DNA from 4 places in the Priestia sp. USM5 genome. Region 1 is predicted to be linked to each of the others. Evidence: predicted binding sites of a transcription regulator. Region 1 holds the regulator's gene; each other region holds the start of a gene.

Region 1 (4,201 bases):
AGGACCAACCAACGCAAGGCTTTCCCCTTTTTTAATGCGAAGGTTTGCCTCTTGGACGACATAGTTGTGTTCATCATATCCGATAGACACATCTTCCAGATTTAAGACTTCATTTCCGCTTTGACGTTCAATTTCAAACGAAAAACTAGCTGATTTTTCGCCTTCGTTAGGTCGATTTATTAACTCCATTCGATCGAGCTGTTTACGTCTGCTTTGCGCACGTTTTGTAGTCGATGCGCGGGCGATGTTTCGCTGAATAAAATCATTCAGCTTTGCGACTTCATCTTGCTGCTTTTCGTACTGACGCAACTCTTTTTCATATCGCTCTGCTTTTTGTACAAGGTATTTAGAGTAGTTGCCCGTGTACTTCACCGTTGTTTTTTGTACGACTTCATACACTTGATTTACGACTTTATCAAGGAAGTAACGATCATGTGAAACGATTAAAATAGCTCCTTCATACCCTTGCAGAAACTGTTCCAGCCATGCTAAAGTTTCAATATCTAAGTGGTTGGTAGGCTCATCCAGAATAAGCAAATCAGGCTTTGTTAAAAGCAGTTTTGCAAGAGCCAGGCGCGTTTTTTGTCCACCGCTTAAGGAGGAAATAGGGGTGCTGTAGTCAAAGTTTGAAAAACGGAAACCGTGAAGAATAGATCGTGTATCCGCTTCATATTGATAGCCGCCTAAATCTTTGAACGTTACTTGAAGCTGATCGTACTCTTTGGTTAGTTTTTCGTATTGAACTGAATCATTAAAAATATCTGGATCGCCCATCTTCGTTTCAAGCGTACGTAATTCTTTTTCCATCTTCTTTAACGGAGCAAAGACAGTCATCATTTCTTCCCATATGGAGAGTGTTGATTCAAGAACTGTATCTTGTCCCATATAATCAATGGAAACACCTTTAGGTTTGATAATCTCTCCGCTGTCATAAGAAAGCTGCTCAGCAATAATTTTTAATAAAGTTGATTTACCAGCACCGTTTCGTCCCACTAGGGCAATGCGGTCTTTTGATTGTACTTCTAACTTTATATTCGATAAAATGGGTTCTGCCCCATAGTATTTTGTAATACCGTTCAATTGTAGAATAATCATTTTTTCACCTCTAGTAGTATATCCATAGTGTATTTTAACATATTTTCAACTACAAGTTCTTCCTACAAGCGTTTGTAATTTGTAGAGGGACAAGGACAAATGATGAAGCGAATGTTTTGATTCATGAAATAAAATGATTTTACCTGCACATTTTATACAGGATACTATGTTAAAATAAGAGATAAGTGCATCTCTGAACTTATATATGATGGATGTAGAAAACCCGTCATGACTAACAAACGAATCCTTTGAAGGGCTAATTACTTCGTTCTAGCTACCGACTTTAAGTAGTGCTGGATAGACAAAAGCCTTCGGGGTGTGAAGCGGAGTATATATAAAACAAGAGAAAAGAGAGAGAATTGGAAGCGCTACCTCAAAGCGGTTGATGCTTTGTGAAAGGTAATGCAATATGACTTGAAAATGTTAGTAATGACATACATGAACTGAGGGGGTACAACGTGAACACTGAACAATTAAAAATACCACAAGCAACGGCTAAACGATTGCCGCTTTATTATCGTTTTTTGAAAAACTTGCATGCTTCTGGTAAACAGCGTGTGTCGTCAGCGGAGTTAAGTGAGGCAGTGAAAGTGGATTCTGCTACTATTCGTCGGGACTTTTCTTACTTTGGAGCATTAGGAAAAAAGGGATACGGCTACAATGTGAATTATTTACTTACATTTTTCCGTAAAACGTTAGACCAAGATGAAGTAACGAAAGTAGCACTGATTGGCGTAGGGAATCTAGGAACGGCCTTTTTAAATTATAATTTTATTAAAAATAATAACACCAAAATTGAGTGCGCTTTTGATGTGATAGAAGATAAAGTCGGTACGAAAGTAGGCGACGTGCCGGTTTATCACCTTGACCAATTGGAAGATTATATGAGTGATGACATCTCAGTAGCGATTTTAACCGTTCCTGCAACTGTTGCTCAGCAAATTACCGATCGTTTAGTGAATTGCGGAATTAAAGGGATTCTAAACTTCACTCCTGCACGCTTAAACGTACCGGATGAGATTCGACTGCATCATATTGATCTTGCTGTAGAATTACAGTCGCTTGTCTATTTTTTGAAAAATTATCCTGTTGAATAAGGTGGACTGTGTTACGATTTCCTTAAGTCTAAATTAATAAGGAGAGTGGGAATATGGGGATTGGAGCAGGCAGTTGGATTATTATTGCGATTGTAGCACTGCTTATTTTTGGACCGAAACGGTTACCGGAGCTAGGAAGATCAGTGGGCCAAACGCTTAGAGAGTTTAAGCATGCCGCTAGCGGTGCATCAGAAGATCGTGAAAAAGATAAACAGCGTCAAGTAGATGACAAAGAGTAAAAGGGTGATCATAGTATGACCGAACAAGAAATGTCAATATATGATCATATAGGAGAGCTGCGAAAACGCATTTTAATTGTTTTATTTTTCTTTGTGATTGCCACAATTGGCGGCTTTTTTATAGCGGATAAGGTTATTGTCTATTTACAGCATGCTGATGAGGCAAAGAATTTAACGATGAATGCATTTCGGTTAACAGATCCAGTTAAGATTTATATGCAATTTGCTGTTATTATCGGCTGTGTACTTGCAGCTCCTGTTGCACTGTATCAACTTTGGGCATTTATTAGTCCTGGTTTATATGAAAAAGAGCGTAAGGTAACGCTTGGATATATTCCTGTTTCCATTTTTCTCTTTATCGGCGGTGTCTCTTTTTCTTATTTTGTGTTGTTTCCATTTGTCGTTGATTTTATGACGCGCGTTTCTGATGAGCTGAATGTAAACCAAGTGATTGGCATTAATGAATACTTTTCTTTTTTAATGCAGCTCACACTGCCTTTTGGCCTGTTGTTTCAGCTTCCTGTCGTCGTTATGTTTTTGACGCGTTTAGGAATTATAACGCCTATGTTTTTATCTCAAATTCGAAAATATGCCTATTTCGTACTGCTAGTTATTGCCGCACTTATTACACCACCGGAATTGCTCTCGCACATGATGGTGACAGTGCCGCTCTTAATTTTGTATGAAATCAGCATCATTATTTCCCGCATTTCGTATCGCAAAGTGTTAAAGGCAAGGGCAGAGCAAGAAAGAGAAGATGTTAGTATGTAAAAAAAACCACTGAAACAGTGGTTTTTTTATTTGGATGAATCATCTTGATTTTTATATTGCTGCTGCAATTTTTTAATTTTGTAGTGCAAGATAAAGATGCGAACCGCAAACCTGAAATCGAATGCGGCTACGAGTGCAAATAAGATTGTGGGGAAATTCCAGACGGTTTCCTGGGCATTTTGAATTGCCAAGTAGGTGAATAAAATCCCCATAATAATATAAATAAACCCTCGTGTTAAAGGGATATTCTTCATAAAAACATGCCTCCAAAAATGAACTGCATTTGTTCTGCTTGTTTTTGCATTTCTATAATTTTATCTGCAAAAATAGTTTGAGATAAAATAACGATTGTATTCATCAAAACATGAGCAATAATAGGTACAACAATTAGTCTCGTCCTTGCATAAAGGAATGCAAATACAAATCCCATAGCTGTATACACAAGTAAATGTTTAAAATCCCAGTGTACCGCAGCGAAAATAAGGGAACTAATAAATGCAGAGATAAAGAAATTGTATCGTTTGTGAAGAGAACCAAAAATAATCTTTCGGAAAATAATCTCTTCTAGTATTGGTCCAATAACAGACGTAACGACAATAAGGAACGGCGTTGCTTTAACAAGATTAACAATATTTTGTGTGTTTTCAGATACTTGGGTAATGCCAAGAGCGTGCTCAATCATACCTGCTACAGCTTGACCAGCCATAGCGAGAAACACCCCAAGGACTGACCAGACAACAGCAATCGTTTTTCCAGCATGTTCTATACGCATGGACATGTCACGGCGCAGCAGCAGTAAGACAATAAGTAAACCAAGGATAAAGCTAATGATAGTCCAATAAGTCAAAAGCATGACATTCGCTGTTCGAACTGGATAGTCATCAAATATTCCTGTTAATTTTAACAGCGGTATACCAACAACTCCTGAAAACTGCATAAGGATGTAAGTGAGGATAACATACCAATAACGTTTTTCCAATCTTCTATACTCCTTTAAAA
Region 2 (4,201 bases), 280 kb from region 1:
TCCTGCTTAACAAAATTAACGATTACATCATTTTCACTATACGTCAGCAAAGAACGACTATACATGTCTAAGTACGTATGAATCGTTTCTTTTAACTCTTTCACTTGACTTTGAGACTGAATCTCTACATCTTTTTCTATTTGTGTTTTGGTAAATTGATAAACAGCCCCTGAAACAACTAATAATAAAATAGCTATAAAAATACTAAAAAATACTACGAGCTTTGCACTTAACCTCTTCATTCCCTCACCCTTCTACAAAAATCTTTATATTACTAATAACGGCTTTTCATTTTCATTTTTGAAGAAGTTTTTGTGATTTATTTCAAATTTCTCCAAAAATAAAACCAGCCCATCCTTTCATAACGAAAGAACGTGCTGGTTTTATTTTTGCTTTTCGTATGCATCAGGTTCAATATGAACAAGCGTATCTTTAATCTGATGCTCATCGTTCATCATATGTTCAATTTGATCAGCAATTTCATGGCTTTTAATAACATTTAAATGGGGATCTACTTTAACAGTTACATCAATCACGACTTGATTACCAAGCTTGCGCGCTTTCACATCTTCTACTTCTTTTACACCTTCTACAAGCCCAATGCTTTCTTTGTAGTGCCCTAACTTTTCTTCATCAAATCCGTCCGTTAAGGAGTGAGCCGCTTCTTTAAAAATCTCGATGGCTGTTTTACAAATAATAATTCCCACAGCAAAAGCAGCTACCACGTCCAGCCAGGGCAGGCCGAATTGTGAGCCGAAAATTCCCACAACAGCCCCTATACTCACAAGTGCATCAGACAAATTATCTTTAGCAACCGCATATAAAGACTGGCTATCAAGTTTTTTAGCAATCTTAATATTATACCGGTAGACACCCCCCATAACAGCAGCCGCTCCAAGACCTACCCAAGCAGCCAGTAAATTAGGCGCTTCAGATTTGTCCATAAATAATGACTGACCCGCGTCGACCAATACTTCTAGTCCGATGACCATCATGATAAAAGAAGCAATAAGTGAAGAGATATGTTCCGCTCTGGAATGTCCATAGGGATGATCATTATCGCGAGGTTTTTTAGAGATTTTTAAGCCGACTAAGACGGCAATTGATGCAATAATATCTGTAACATTATTAAGACCGTCGGCTTTTAAAGCAGAGGAAGCGGTGACACCCGCAATAATAAGTTTACATGCTGATAAAAAGATATATGATAAGATACTAACCCAAGCGCCTTTTTGGGCTTGCTCATAGTAGTTCTCCATCCCTTCCACTCCTTTATTCAAAATAAGCAAACTTAGTGTAACAAATGGATTTCGTGTGGGTCTATAGAAACATTATTGGCTGTTAACATACAAATAGAGAATGTTAAACTCTTTAGCTTTCTGCAAAACAAGTTGCCTTTACTCAACACTTTAAACGTTTAAGATCTTTCTAAATGTGGCACTTCATGTAGAAGAACCCTTTTTTAAATCGCCCTGTAAAATTGTTTACTATTTTTTTAAGGGTGTGATTTTTATCACAGCCGAGGGTATTTATTCTTGTTACACTAACATTGTGAAAAACATCACAAAATAAAATTCAAAGGATGATACAAATGAAAACACAATTTACACCAAAGACACGAAAAGTTGCCGTTATCGGAACTGGTTTTGTTGGCTCAAGCTACGCTTTTTCAATGGTCAATCAAGGTATTGCCAATGAATTAGTGTTAATCGATATGAACAAAGAAAAAGCAGAAGGCGAAGCACGCGATATCAATCATGGAATGCCATTTGCCACACCGATGAAAATCTGGGCTGGAGATTATAAAGACTGCGCTGATGCTGATTTAGTAGTTATTACAGCGGGCGCTAATCAAGCTCCAGGGGAAACGCGCTTAGATCTAGTTGAAAAAAACGTTAAAATTTTTGAATGCATTGTAAAAGATATTATGAACAGCGGATTTGACGGCATCATTTTAGTGGCAACAAATCCAGTTGATATTCTCGCACACGTTACACAAAAAGTATCAGGATTACCAAACGAACGAGTAATTGGTTCAGGAACGATTCTTGACACAGCTCGCTTCCGCTACTTGTTAAGCGACTATTTCGAAGTAGATTCTCGCAACGTCCACGCTTATATTATGGGGGAACATGGAGATACGGAATTTCCTGTTTGGAGCCACGCGCAAATTGGCGGTGTGAAGCTCGAACATTTTATCAATACTGCTGCTATTGAAAAAGAGCCGGATATGCAGCATCTATTCGAACAAACACGCGATGCGGCTTACCATATTATTAATCGAAAAGGAGCGACTTATTACGGAATTGCGATGGGACTTGTACGCATAACCAAGGCTATTTTAGATGATGAAAATTCTATTTTAACGGTATCTGCTTTATTAGAAGGACAATACGGTATTTCTGATGTGTATATCGGCGTGCCGGCTATCATTAATAAAAACGGCGTGCGCCAAATTATTGAATTGAATTTAACTCCTCACGAACAGCAGCAGCTCGAGCACTCTGCTAGCATTCTTAAGCAAACTCGCGACAGAGCTTTTGTGTAACATCAAAAGATTTTTGCGGGGGACTCCCCCGCTCCCTTGTTTTAAATATGTAGTAGAGGTGTATGAATATGACGTGGACTCAAGTATATAATCCGTTAAATAATATTTGGCTTTCTGCACTAATTGCACTCATCCCCATCATCTTTTTCTTTATTGCTTTAACTCTTTTGAAATTAAAAGGACACATTGCTGCTGGTATTACGGTACTTCTTTCTATGATTATTGCTATTTATTTTTATGATATGCCTGCCTCAATGGTCTTAGGAGCCACAGGCTATGGGTTTTTGTATGCACTTTGGCCCATCAGCTATATTATTATCGGCGCGGTGTTCTTATACAAGCTAACTGTCAAAAGCGGACAGTTTACTACCATTAGGCAATCTATTATTTCAATAACCGATGACCCCCGCTTGCAAATGCTGCTTGTTGCTTTTTCCTTTAATGCTTTTTTAGAAGGAGCAGCAGGATTTGGAGCTCCAATTGCCATTACAGCAGCGCTTCTAGTTGGACTTGGATTCAAACCGTTAAAAGCAGCGGCGCTATGCTTAATTGCTAATACAGCTTCAGGAGCTTTTGGCGCCATGGGGATTCCTGTCATTGTCGCAGGACAAGTATCTGGCATTGATCCAAAAGAAATTGCTCATTTTCTTGGCACGCAGCTTCCGATTATTTCTTTTCTTATCCCTTTTTTACTTGTCTTTATTATGGATGGGATAAAAGGATTAAAAGACGTATGGAAAGCAACGAGCATCACAGCCATTTCCTATGCACTGACGCAGTATTTAACTGTTACATACATCGGCCCTGAACTTCCAAATATCACATCTTCTATTGTGAGTTTGCTTGCTCTTGCTTTTTATATTAAAAGAACAAGCCCGGCAGCAGCTAAAAGCTTCAGCCTGTCACCAAAACAAATTTTAAAGGCTTGGTCTCCTTTTATTCTATTAACGATACTCGTTACGGCTTGGAGCATTTCTTTTGTCAAAACGGCGCTTGAACATCTGAACCTGCTTATTAACGTCCCATTTTTACACAATCACGTAATTAAAGCAGCGCCTTTAGTAAAAGATCCTACGCCTTACGCTGCTGTCTTAAAAATAGACTTATTTGCAGCAACAGGTACGGCAATTCTTATCGCTTGTATCCTTTCAGTTTTCTTGCTTAACGTATCGGCAAAAGTGGCATGGACCACTCTTTTGGAAACCGTAAAAGAACTATCAAGACCTATTATGACGATTATGATGGTCATTGCTTTTGCTTTTATTTCAAATTATTCAGGACAGTCCTCTACACTTGGATTGGCACTCGCTACATCAGCTGCTTATTTTCCATTTTTATCTCCATTTCTTGGCTGGATTGGCGTATTTCTAACGGGGTCTGTCGTATCGAATAATGCGCTGTTCGGCAACTTGCAGCTAACTACTGCTCAGCAAATTAATGTCTTGCCAATTATTCTCGTAGCGGCTAATACTGCCGGCGGCGTGATGGCTAAAATGCTTTCTCCTCAATCAATTGCTGTCGCTGCTGGAGCAGTAGGTTTAGCCGGAAAAGAGGGTGAACTGTTTAAATACACGCTCAAATACAGCATGGGATTTTTGATACTAGGAGGATTTGTTACCTTTTTATTGGCTTGGTGGTTATGATAAAAAACTG
Region 3 (4,201 bases), 950 kb from region 1:
GCTAGACCTAAGCGGCAGTCACCCTCCCTTGCGGGTTTGCGCCTGCCGCATATGTGAACCTTTTTGGGCAAATTCAGTGAAGTATTTTTGTGGTTGTCCTTTTGTGCTTTCTATTGAATGTAAGTTGGGTGGGCAGAATATAGTAGGTTTTTAAAAAGTGGGTAAAGGGGAGATTGAATGAAGGCGATGGTTGGGGTAAATGTGGCGGCGGCTGTTTTGTGCGGGGCGGTGATGTATGCGGGGACGCAGCACTGGCAGGAGCAAACGGAAGCGCAGGCAAGTGAAGTGAAGTCGGCTGTTGTACATAAAGAAAAACAGTTTTCGGATGTATCTGCTTATACAAAAAATCTTCCAGACTTTATCACAAAGCAAATCCAGTCATCTATCGCAAATAAAAAGCCTCTGACTCTTGTGCTTGCCACATCCGCGAAGGAAGCAGGCTGGCCACAGCAGTTAAAAAAAGAGCTAGCAGCTACATATGGACGTGATGTATTTACGGTCAAAACACTTTCATATGGTAACGGGACAACCGATGAGCTTTTATCCTCACATATTGCCGATCAAATTGATCAACTTCAGCCAAACATTATTCTGTTTGAAGCACCTCTTAAAAATGATTATCAGCACCTTACGCTAGATGAGACGCTTGAAAATACAGACAAGCTAATTCATCAGCTCAAAGACTTGAAAAAGACCCTTATGGTTCAGCCTTCACAGCCATATATTTCACAAACCGAGTCCTATGAAGAAGGGGTAGAAGCGATCAGGGGAGTATCTGAAGCAAACTGGGTATATTATATGAATCACTCGCTCATTTGGCCGTTTCATTTAGGAGAGTATATCAATAAAGACAGCGGGAATTTAACTAAAAAAGGAAATGAAGTGTGGGGAGAATATGTTGTGAATTGGTTTACAGGAGAATAAAAAACAAGCCCTCTTTCAAAAGAAAGAGGGCTTGTTTTTTATAGTTTTATAAGATTATGACTTTTCCTCGTTTTATAGTAGTAGCTTTTTGTATCTCTACACTTATAAAGTTTAAAACCAAAAATCTCTAAAGGAGTCCAAACCTTTTTGATGTTTACGAGTGGCATTACGATTCCTCATCCTGTTCTTTATAGAGTTTATATTAATTCATTATAAAGAACTTAAGAGGGATAGTAAATACTATAGAGAACAGTTTATCTAAAAAATTCTTTATAAAGAATTTTTTGGAATGAATATTTAGAAGTGTTTGATCTGCAGTAGCCGCAATAGTCGATTTATATGCTGATAAAAGGTAGATCACAAGATACTAACTCAAGTCTTTAGAACAAGACTATCAAACTATCGCTCATTTTTTATAGAAGTGATTTTTATCATAGCTCAGGTTATTTATTCTTGTTACATTAACGTTGTGAAAAACATCACAAAATAAAATGCAAAGGATGATCCAAATTAAAACGTAATTAGAGCACTTATTTTTTTTGCTTGCTGTTAAAGCAATGGAATCGCATACATATCATAACAGTGTTAGATAACCTAACACATAAGTTGAACGATTCAGAAAATTCATATATCTTAAATGTATCTTTAAAGATGCATAGAAAATATATCTTTTAAACAAGCAGGTATAGACGCCAGGGGAGGAATGGAAGATGCAAAAAAAGAAACTCGTATTGATTGGAAATGGAATGGCTGGAGTTCGAGCGATTGAAGAAGTATTGAAGGTTTCAAGTGAAGCGTTTGAGATTACGATTTTCGGAAGCGAGCCGCATCCGAACTATAATCGTATTTTACTATCAAAAGTGCTGCAAGGAGATACGAATGTTGAAGACATTACGCTAAACGATTGGAACTGGTATCAAGAAAACAATATTACATTGTATACGGGCGAAACGGTTACTAGTATCGATTCAGTAAAAAAAGAAGTAGCGACAAACAGCGGCAGAGTAGAATCATATGATGAATTAATTTTAGCAACGGGCTCTCTTCCTTTTATTCTTCCGATTCCAGGATCAGATAAAAAAGGAGTTACGGCTTTTCGAGATATAAAAGACACGGATGAAATGCTGCAGGCATCTCAGCAGTATAAAAAAGCAGCGGTTATTGGAGGCGGACTGCTTGGATTAGAAGCAGCGCGCGGACTGTTAAATCTAGGAATGGACGTATCTGTGATTCATTTAGCTCCGTATTTAATGGAACGCCAGCTTGATCCAACAGCTGGAAATTTGCTTCAAAATGAATTAGAAAAACAAGGCATGAAGTTTTTGCTTGAAAAACAAACGGCGGAAATCGTCGGCGATGAGCGAGTTGAAGGATTATCTTTCAAAGACGGTACGTTTTTAGATGCTGATTTAGTCGTGATGGCCGTTGGAATTAAGCCAAATGTTCAGCTTGCAAAAGAAGCGGGACTTACCGTAAATCGAGGAATTGTCGTGAATGACTATATGCAAACGGATATTCCAAACATCTACGCGGTTGGAGAGTGTGCAGAGCATAGAGGAATGGTATACGGATTAGTGGCACCTTTGTATGAACAAGGAAAAGCATTAGCCAAAGCGATTTGCGGGGCAGAAAAAGTGCCTTATGAAGGATCAGTTTTATCCACGCAGCTAAAAGTATCAGGTGTTGAAGTATTTTCAGCAGGAGACTTCACGGAAGATGAAGAGAAAAAAGCGATCAAAGTGTTCGATGAACAAGACGGCATTTATAAAAAGCTTGTTTTGCGAGGCAATCAAATCGTAGGAGCCGTTCTTTTTGGAGACAGCAGCGACGGAAATCGACTGTTTTCAATGATTCAAAAGCAAGAAGATGTATCGGATGTCGCAAAAGTGTCGATTTTACAGCCGTCTGGCGGTAACGCGGGTGAAAGCTTAGTAGCAAGCATGAGCGCGGATGATATTATTTGCGGCTGTAACGGCGTAACAAAAGGTACGATTGTGGAAGCTATCCAAAAACAAGGATGCTCATCGGTTGATGAAATCAAAGCTTGTACAAGTGCGTCTCGTTCTTGCGGCGGCTGTAAACCGCTTGTAGCGGAAGTGCTTCAGCATACGCTTGGCGCTGACTTTGACGCAGCGGCACAAAAAGAAGCGATTTGCGGCTGTACGACTTTGTCACGAGATGAAGTTGTCGAAGAAATCAAAGCAAAAGGCCTTTCGCATACGCGTGAAGTGATGAATGTACTCGGCTGGAACAATGAAGAAGGCTGTTCGAAATGCCGCCCGGCGCTGAATTATTATTTAGGTATGGTGAATCCGACCGGATACGTTGATGAACGCGAATCACGATTTGTGAATGAACGCATGCACGCAAATATTCAAAAAGACGGCACGTACTCTGTTGTTCCTCGCATGTACGGAGGCGTCACAAACGCAGAAGATTTACGAAAAATTGCAGACGTTGTTGATAAATATGAAATTCCACTTGTAAAAGTGACGGGTGGTCAGCGTCTTGATTTGTTTGGTGTTAAAAAAGAAGATTTGCCTAGCGTATGGGAAGAGTTAGATATGCCTTCTGGCTACGCGTATGGTAAGTCGCTACGGACGGTGAAAACATGCGTCGGCGAACAGTTTTGCCGCTTTGGCACGCAGGATTCAATGGGCGTTGGCATTGCGCTTGAGAAAAAATTTGAAGGACTATGGACGCCTCATAAAGTGAAAATGGCTGTATCCGCTTGTCCAAGAAGCTGTGCTGAGTCAGGTATTAAAGATATTGGCTTTATTGGAATTGACGGCGGCTGGGAAATTTACGTGGGCGGAAATGGAGGTACGCATCTTCGCGGCGGAGATTTGTTGTATAAAGTAAAAACTGACAAAGAATTGATGGACATCACAGGAGCGTATTTACAGTATTACCGAGAAACAGCTAATTACTTAGAGCGTACGTCTGCATGGATTGAGCGCATGGGACTTTCGCACATTCAGTCAGTGCTTGATGACGCTGAGACGAGAAGAGAGCTGAATATGCGTATGGACGAAGCGTTATCTACGTACCGTGATCCTTGGAAAGAAATCGTCGAAAGCAAAAAGACGAAAAAAGAGCTGTTCGAGACAGTTGTCACATCATAAAGCTGGGGGGAAATAAAGATGGTGAATAAAAACATTACAAAAGTATGCGTAGGGTCTATTCATGATTTTCCAGTAAGCCTGGGTAAAACAGTAAAAGTAAACGGAAAAGAAATTGCGGTGTTTAAGCTATCAAGCGGAAAAGTACGGGCAAT
Region 4 (4,201 bases), 2.5 Mb from region 1:
GGATGGTGGCAGCTCATTACATTGGTTCCACTCATTGGAGGTATTTGGCTAATTGTTTTATTCTGCCAGCCTAGCGATCCAAAAGAGAATCGTTTTGGTACAACGGCCAAAGCAGCATAAATAGAACTCCCCCTTATATAAGGGGGAGTTTTTCAGTGCATAGGTTCTACTATAGTTCCATCGTAAGCGGATTGGTAAATGGCTCGTATGTCTTTTTCATGAAGAGGCAAAGGACTTCGAGCAAGAATTCGTTTTTGCTCGACGCCATCTTCTGTCAGCTTTTGAAGGGCACTTTCTGGAATATCAAATCCGCGAAGAGTCTGAGGAATTCCGACGTCTTTGACAAGTGACTGCAGGTGTTTTACACACTGATAAGAAGCTTCTTCTGTGGATAAAGAAGTAGCGTTTCCACCTAGTGCTTCAAAAATATCCCGCATTTTTGTCACGCAGCTGCTGCGGATATAGCCCATAACGTATGGAAGCAGTATGGCGTTTGATTCACCGTGAGAAATATGAAACTGTCCGCCTAATGGATATGCAAGTGCATGAACACCAGCAACACCAGCGTTAAAAAAAGCGAGACCTGCTAAATAGCTTCCGTAGCTCATCTGAGTTCGTGCTTCTTTATCTTCGCCATTTTCTACAGCTGTTCTTAAAGAAGAGCTGATCATACGTATAGCCTTTAGGGCTAAGGCGTCCGTTGCTGGATTTGCATTTACCGATACATAAGCCTCAACGGCATGAGTTAATGCATCAATCCCTGTAGCTGCCGTTACTTTAGAAGGAACGCTCAGCGTAAGCTCGGGATCTACAATGGCGGCGTCCGCAAGCAAATGGTCGTGGGTCACGACGTCTTTGCTGCTTTCAAGAGATAATACAGAAATATTCGTTACTTCTGAGCCCGTGCCGGAGGTCGTAGGAATTAAAATTTTTGGAAGCCCTTTTTCCGTAATTTGTTTCGTGCCAGTTAAGTTCAAATATTCTTCTACAGCTCCGTCATGAACGGCTAAAACGGCCGTAAGTTTTGCTAAATCTAATGCGCTGCCGCCGCCAACTCCAATGACTAAATCAAATTTTCGGCTTTTTGCGTAAGATACGAGTTTTTCACCAAGCGCTAAGGGCGGCTCTGGTGCCGTATCTGCGTATACATCTACTTCGTATCCATTTTGGATAAGAGGAGCACTCACTTTATCTACAAGTCCAATGTCTTTTAACACGGGATCTGTGACGATTAAAATATGAGCAGGGTCATATTTTTTTACTTCCGGAAGCAGTTGCTGAAGTGATCCCCATCCTGTGTAGCTGAGAGGGGTGAAAACTAGTTTTGAAATGGTCATTTGTTTGCCCTCCGATTTATAGAAAATTTTTTTATATTAAGCAGCTGCTTGATTTCATTCGTAATAACCTTCAGTAGATTTGCGGAACTGCTGAAATTGATTTGCATCGTGACCAAACCAAACTTGCGAATTAGTTTCGTAGGCTAGACGGCGTATACGTTCAACCGTGTTTGCATATCCAAGAGAGTCATAGATAATACCGGGTGGTTTAACAGGAGGACCATAGCTCTCAGCTGTATAGATTGTATCGGATGCTAAGATAATGCCACCTGTTTCAGGCAAATGAACATGAAGACCAAGCATACCCCAAGCATGTCCGCTTCCAAAATTCAAGACATTAATTCCTTCTGCCAGTTTGATGGTATCTTCGTTTCGTTTAATCGTTTTCCAACGAAGGTCATTTTTTATCCAGGCGTCAATGTCAGCCCAAATGTAAGCACCTTCTTTTTGATTGCGTGCATAAGACTGAAGAGTGCCGTTTAACTCATCTTCATGAACGATAACAGTGGCGTTAGTGAACAATTCTAAGCAGCCGGCATGATCAAGATGAAGGTGGGAGGCAACAACAAATTTAATTTCTTTAGGGTCAACCCCTAATTGTTCTAATCGATTTGGTAAATAACATTCTTCTGTAGCGGAGTAAGGAAACATTTGTTGAGTTGTTTCAGTCCAACGCCCTTGTGGTCCCATTGATTCAGGGTTGCAGGCTGTATCAAACAGAATTTTCCCTTCAGGATGATCAATTAATACAGTATAAATTGGAAACTCTACAAATTCCGTAGGTGCCTGAGGGTTCTTAACAGTTGCTGGGTTATGCATTGCAAGCATCCAGTTTTTATCCATTTGCATCGAGCCGTTGTCCATCACATAAAGCTTTGGGTTAGGTTTGATAATATTACACATATAATAGCCTCCTAAACGTAGTTGGATTTTTGTTTGCGCTTTCAAAATAGCTTTATACTACATTTACCCTATATGCTGGAGAGAATAATCCTTTTTAAAATGGATAGACTCTTTCCTATTCTTTCAACATACTAAACTGCAATTTTTATGCCAGTATTTGAAAAGTAAATATTAGCGCCGTTTTCCTCGGTTCTTATAACCAAGTGCTGAAAAAATTCACCGCTTTTAGAAGGAAAAAGGCTATTGTGCATTGAATGGTTAGTGGTGAAAAGTTTCAACATATGTTGGCGGGAATTCACCATAAGAAAGGAATGCGAAACAATGACTTCTTTTAAAGGGAAAAAAGATTTGACGAACGAAACGTTACAGGCCATCATTGAATTCTCTACGGACGGAATATATGTAGTAAATAAAAAGGGAATAACGATATATGTAAATGAAGCTTATGAAAAAATCACGGGAACAAATAAACGAGACGTATTAGGAAAGCATATGCAAACCGTTATCGATGAAGGATATATTGATCAATCTGTTTCCCTACTTGTGTTAGTAGAAAAACAGCAGCGCTCTATTATGCAAACCATTTCAAGCGAAAGAGACGTTATGGTAACAGGAAATCCAGTGTTTAACAAACAAGGTGAAATAGAGCTCGTTGTGACCACTGTACAGGATATTACACAGTTAAACGCAGTTAAAAAAGAGCTGTTAAAGGTAAAAGAGTTTTCGCATATGAATGCAAATAAATACGCTGTGAAAGTGAATGGCTCGGAACAGCCCCTAGTGTTTCAAAGCAATAGGATGAACTTGGTTTATCAGCAAGCCAAACGAGTAGCTCCGTTTCCTACAAGTATTCTTCTATCAGGTCCCTCAGGATCCGGAAAAGAAGTAGTCGCTAACCTTATTCACGATTCAAGCGATAGAAACAATCAGCCATTTATTAAAGTGAACTGCGGAGCCATTCCTGAGCCGTTGCTAGAATCGGAGTTGTTCGGCTATGAAAAGGGAGCTTTTACTGGCGCTCGAACAGAAGGGAAAATAGGACTGTTAGAACTCGCTGATGGCGGAACCTTGATGCTTGATGAAATTGGTGAAATGCCGATTTCCTTGCAAGTGAAACTGCTTCGAGTGTTACAGGAAAAGCAGGTACAGAAAATTGGAGGAACTAAAACAAAAAGTATCGATATACGAATCATTTCGGCAACAAATCAACATCTAGGAGAGCTTATTAAAAAGGGGAGGTTTCGTGAAGATTTATACTACCGTTTAAAGGTAGTCGAAATCAGCCTTCCGCCTCTATCTCAACGTAAAGAGGATATCAGTTTACTGGTTGATCATTATGTTTCCTACTTTTGCAGCTTGTATTACGTCCAAAAGCGCATATCAAATAAAGCGAAGCAAGTATTAGAAGCTTACCAATGGCCAGGAAATGTAAGAGAGCTTCGAAATATGGTGGAGAATATGATTGTGTCTATTCCTGGAGAAACAATCGAAGCCCATCATTTACCTTTTCATACTTATCATGAAGATGAAAAATGTGATTATTTACCTCTAAAAAAGAAAGTGGAGCAGTTTGAACAGCGACTCGTTAAAGAGACTATTCAACATTGTCCATCACTCCGGCAGGCAGCGAAAGAATTAGGTATCGATCATTCTACTTTAATAAAGAAACTAAAAAGATGGGAATGTAAAGAAAGAGAGGAGCAGGCTTGAGATACGTAACAAAAGAATTAGCTCAGAAAATTGTGTATAGAACAATGGAGATTATTGATTGCAACATTAACGTGATGAACGAAAAAGGAGTCATTATTGGTTCTGGTGACAAAAAGCGAATGGACCAAATCCACGAAGGAGCGCTAATGGTATTAAAAAGCGGCAGTTCCTACGAAATTACTCAGCAGCAGGCTGACACGCTGCGTGGAGCCAAACCGGGCGTGAATTTGCCTATTCTCTTTAACGGGGAC

What was found. Region 1 encodes Rex, which represses fermentation and respiration genes when NADH is low (regulators of the CRP and FNR family bind a similar motif). Its sites were predicted from a motif close to TTGTGAAATATTTCACAA; they were not measured.
Region 2: ACWATA_RS21760 (L-lactate dehydrogenase) is a predicted target of Rex. The motif match lies at 1,550-1,567, and genes of this name have one in related genera.
Region 3: nirB (nitrite reductase large subunit NirB) is a predicted target of Rex. The motif match lies at 1,392-1,409, and genes of this name have one in related genera.
Region 4: ahlS (AhlS family quorum-quenching N-acyl homoserine lactonase) is a predicted target of Rex. The motif match lies at 2,503-2,520, and genes of this name have one in related genera.

What each region holds. Positions count from the first base shown of each region.
Region 1 covers NZ_JBSGKN010000001.1:4,418,300-4,422,500, reverse strand. Annotated here, with positions in the region: gene ACWATA_RS23155 (ABC-F family ATP-binding cassette domain-containing protein) at 1-1,095, opposite strand, end outside; gene ACWATA_RS23150 (redox-sensing transcriptional repressor Rex) at 1,554-2,192, shown strand; gene tatA (twin-arginine translocase TatA/TatE family subunit) at 2,246-2,431, shown strand; gene tatC (twin-arginine translocase subunit TatC) at 2,447-3,202, shown strand; gene ACWATA_RS23135 (YdiK family protein) at 3,229-3,456, opposite strand; gene ACWATA_RS23130 (CPBP family intramembrane glutamic endopeptidase) at 3,453-4,181, opposite strand.
Region 2 covers NZ_JBSGKN010000001.1:4,134,657-4,138,857, forward strand. Annotated here, with positions in the region: gene ACWATA_RS21750 (methyl-accepting chemotaxis protein) at 1-242, opposite strand, end outside; gene ACWATA_RS21755 (cation diffusion facilitator family transporter) at 384-1,259, opposite strand; gene ACWATA_RS21760 (L-lactate dehydrogenase) at 1,592-2,548, shown strand; gene ACWATA_RS21765 (lactate permease LctP family transporter) at 2,611-4,191, shown strand.
Region 3 covers NZ_JBSGKN010000001.1:3,464,105-3,468,305, reverse strand. Annotated here, with positions in the region: gene ACWATA_RS18495 (SGNH/GDSL hydrolase family protein) at 178-924, shown strand; gene nirB (nitrite reductase large subunit NirB) at 1,635-4,049, shown strand; gene nirD (nitrite reductase small subunit NirD) at 4,068-4,201, shown strand, end outside.
Region 4 covers NZ_JBSGKN010000001.1:1,899,901-1,904,101, forward strand. Annotated here, with positions in the region: gene ACWATA_RS10410 (DUF805 domain-containing protein) at 1-120, shown strand, start outside; gene ACWATA_RS10415 (iron-containing alcohol dehydrogenase) at 153-1,337, opposite strand; gene ahlS (AhlS family quorum-quenching N-acyl homoserine lactonase) at 1,392-2,240, opposite strand; gene ACWATA_RS10425 (sigma-54 interaction domain-containing protein) at 2,562-3,950, shown strand; gene ACWATA_RS10430 (sugar diacid recognition domain-containing protein) at 3,947-4,201, shown strand, end outside.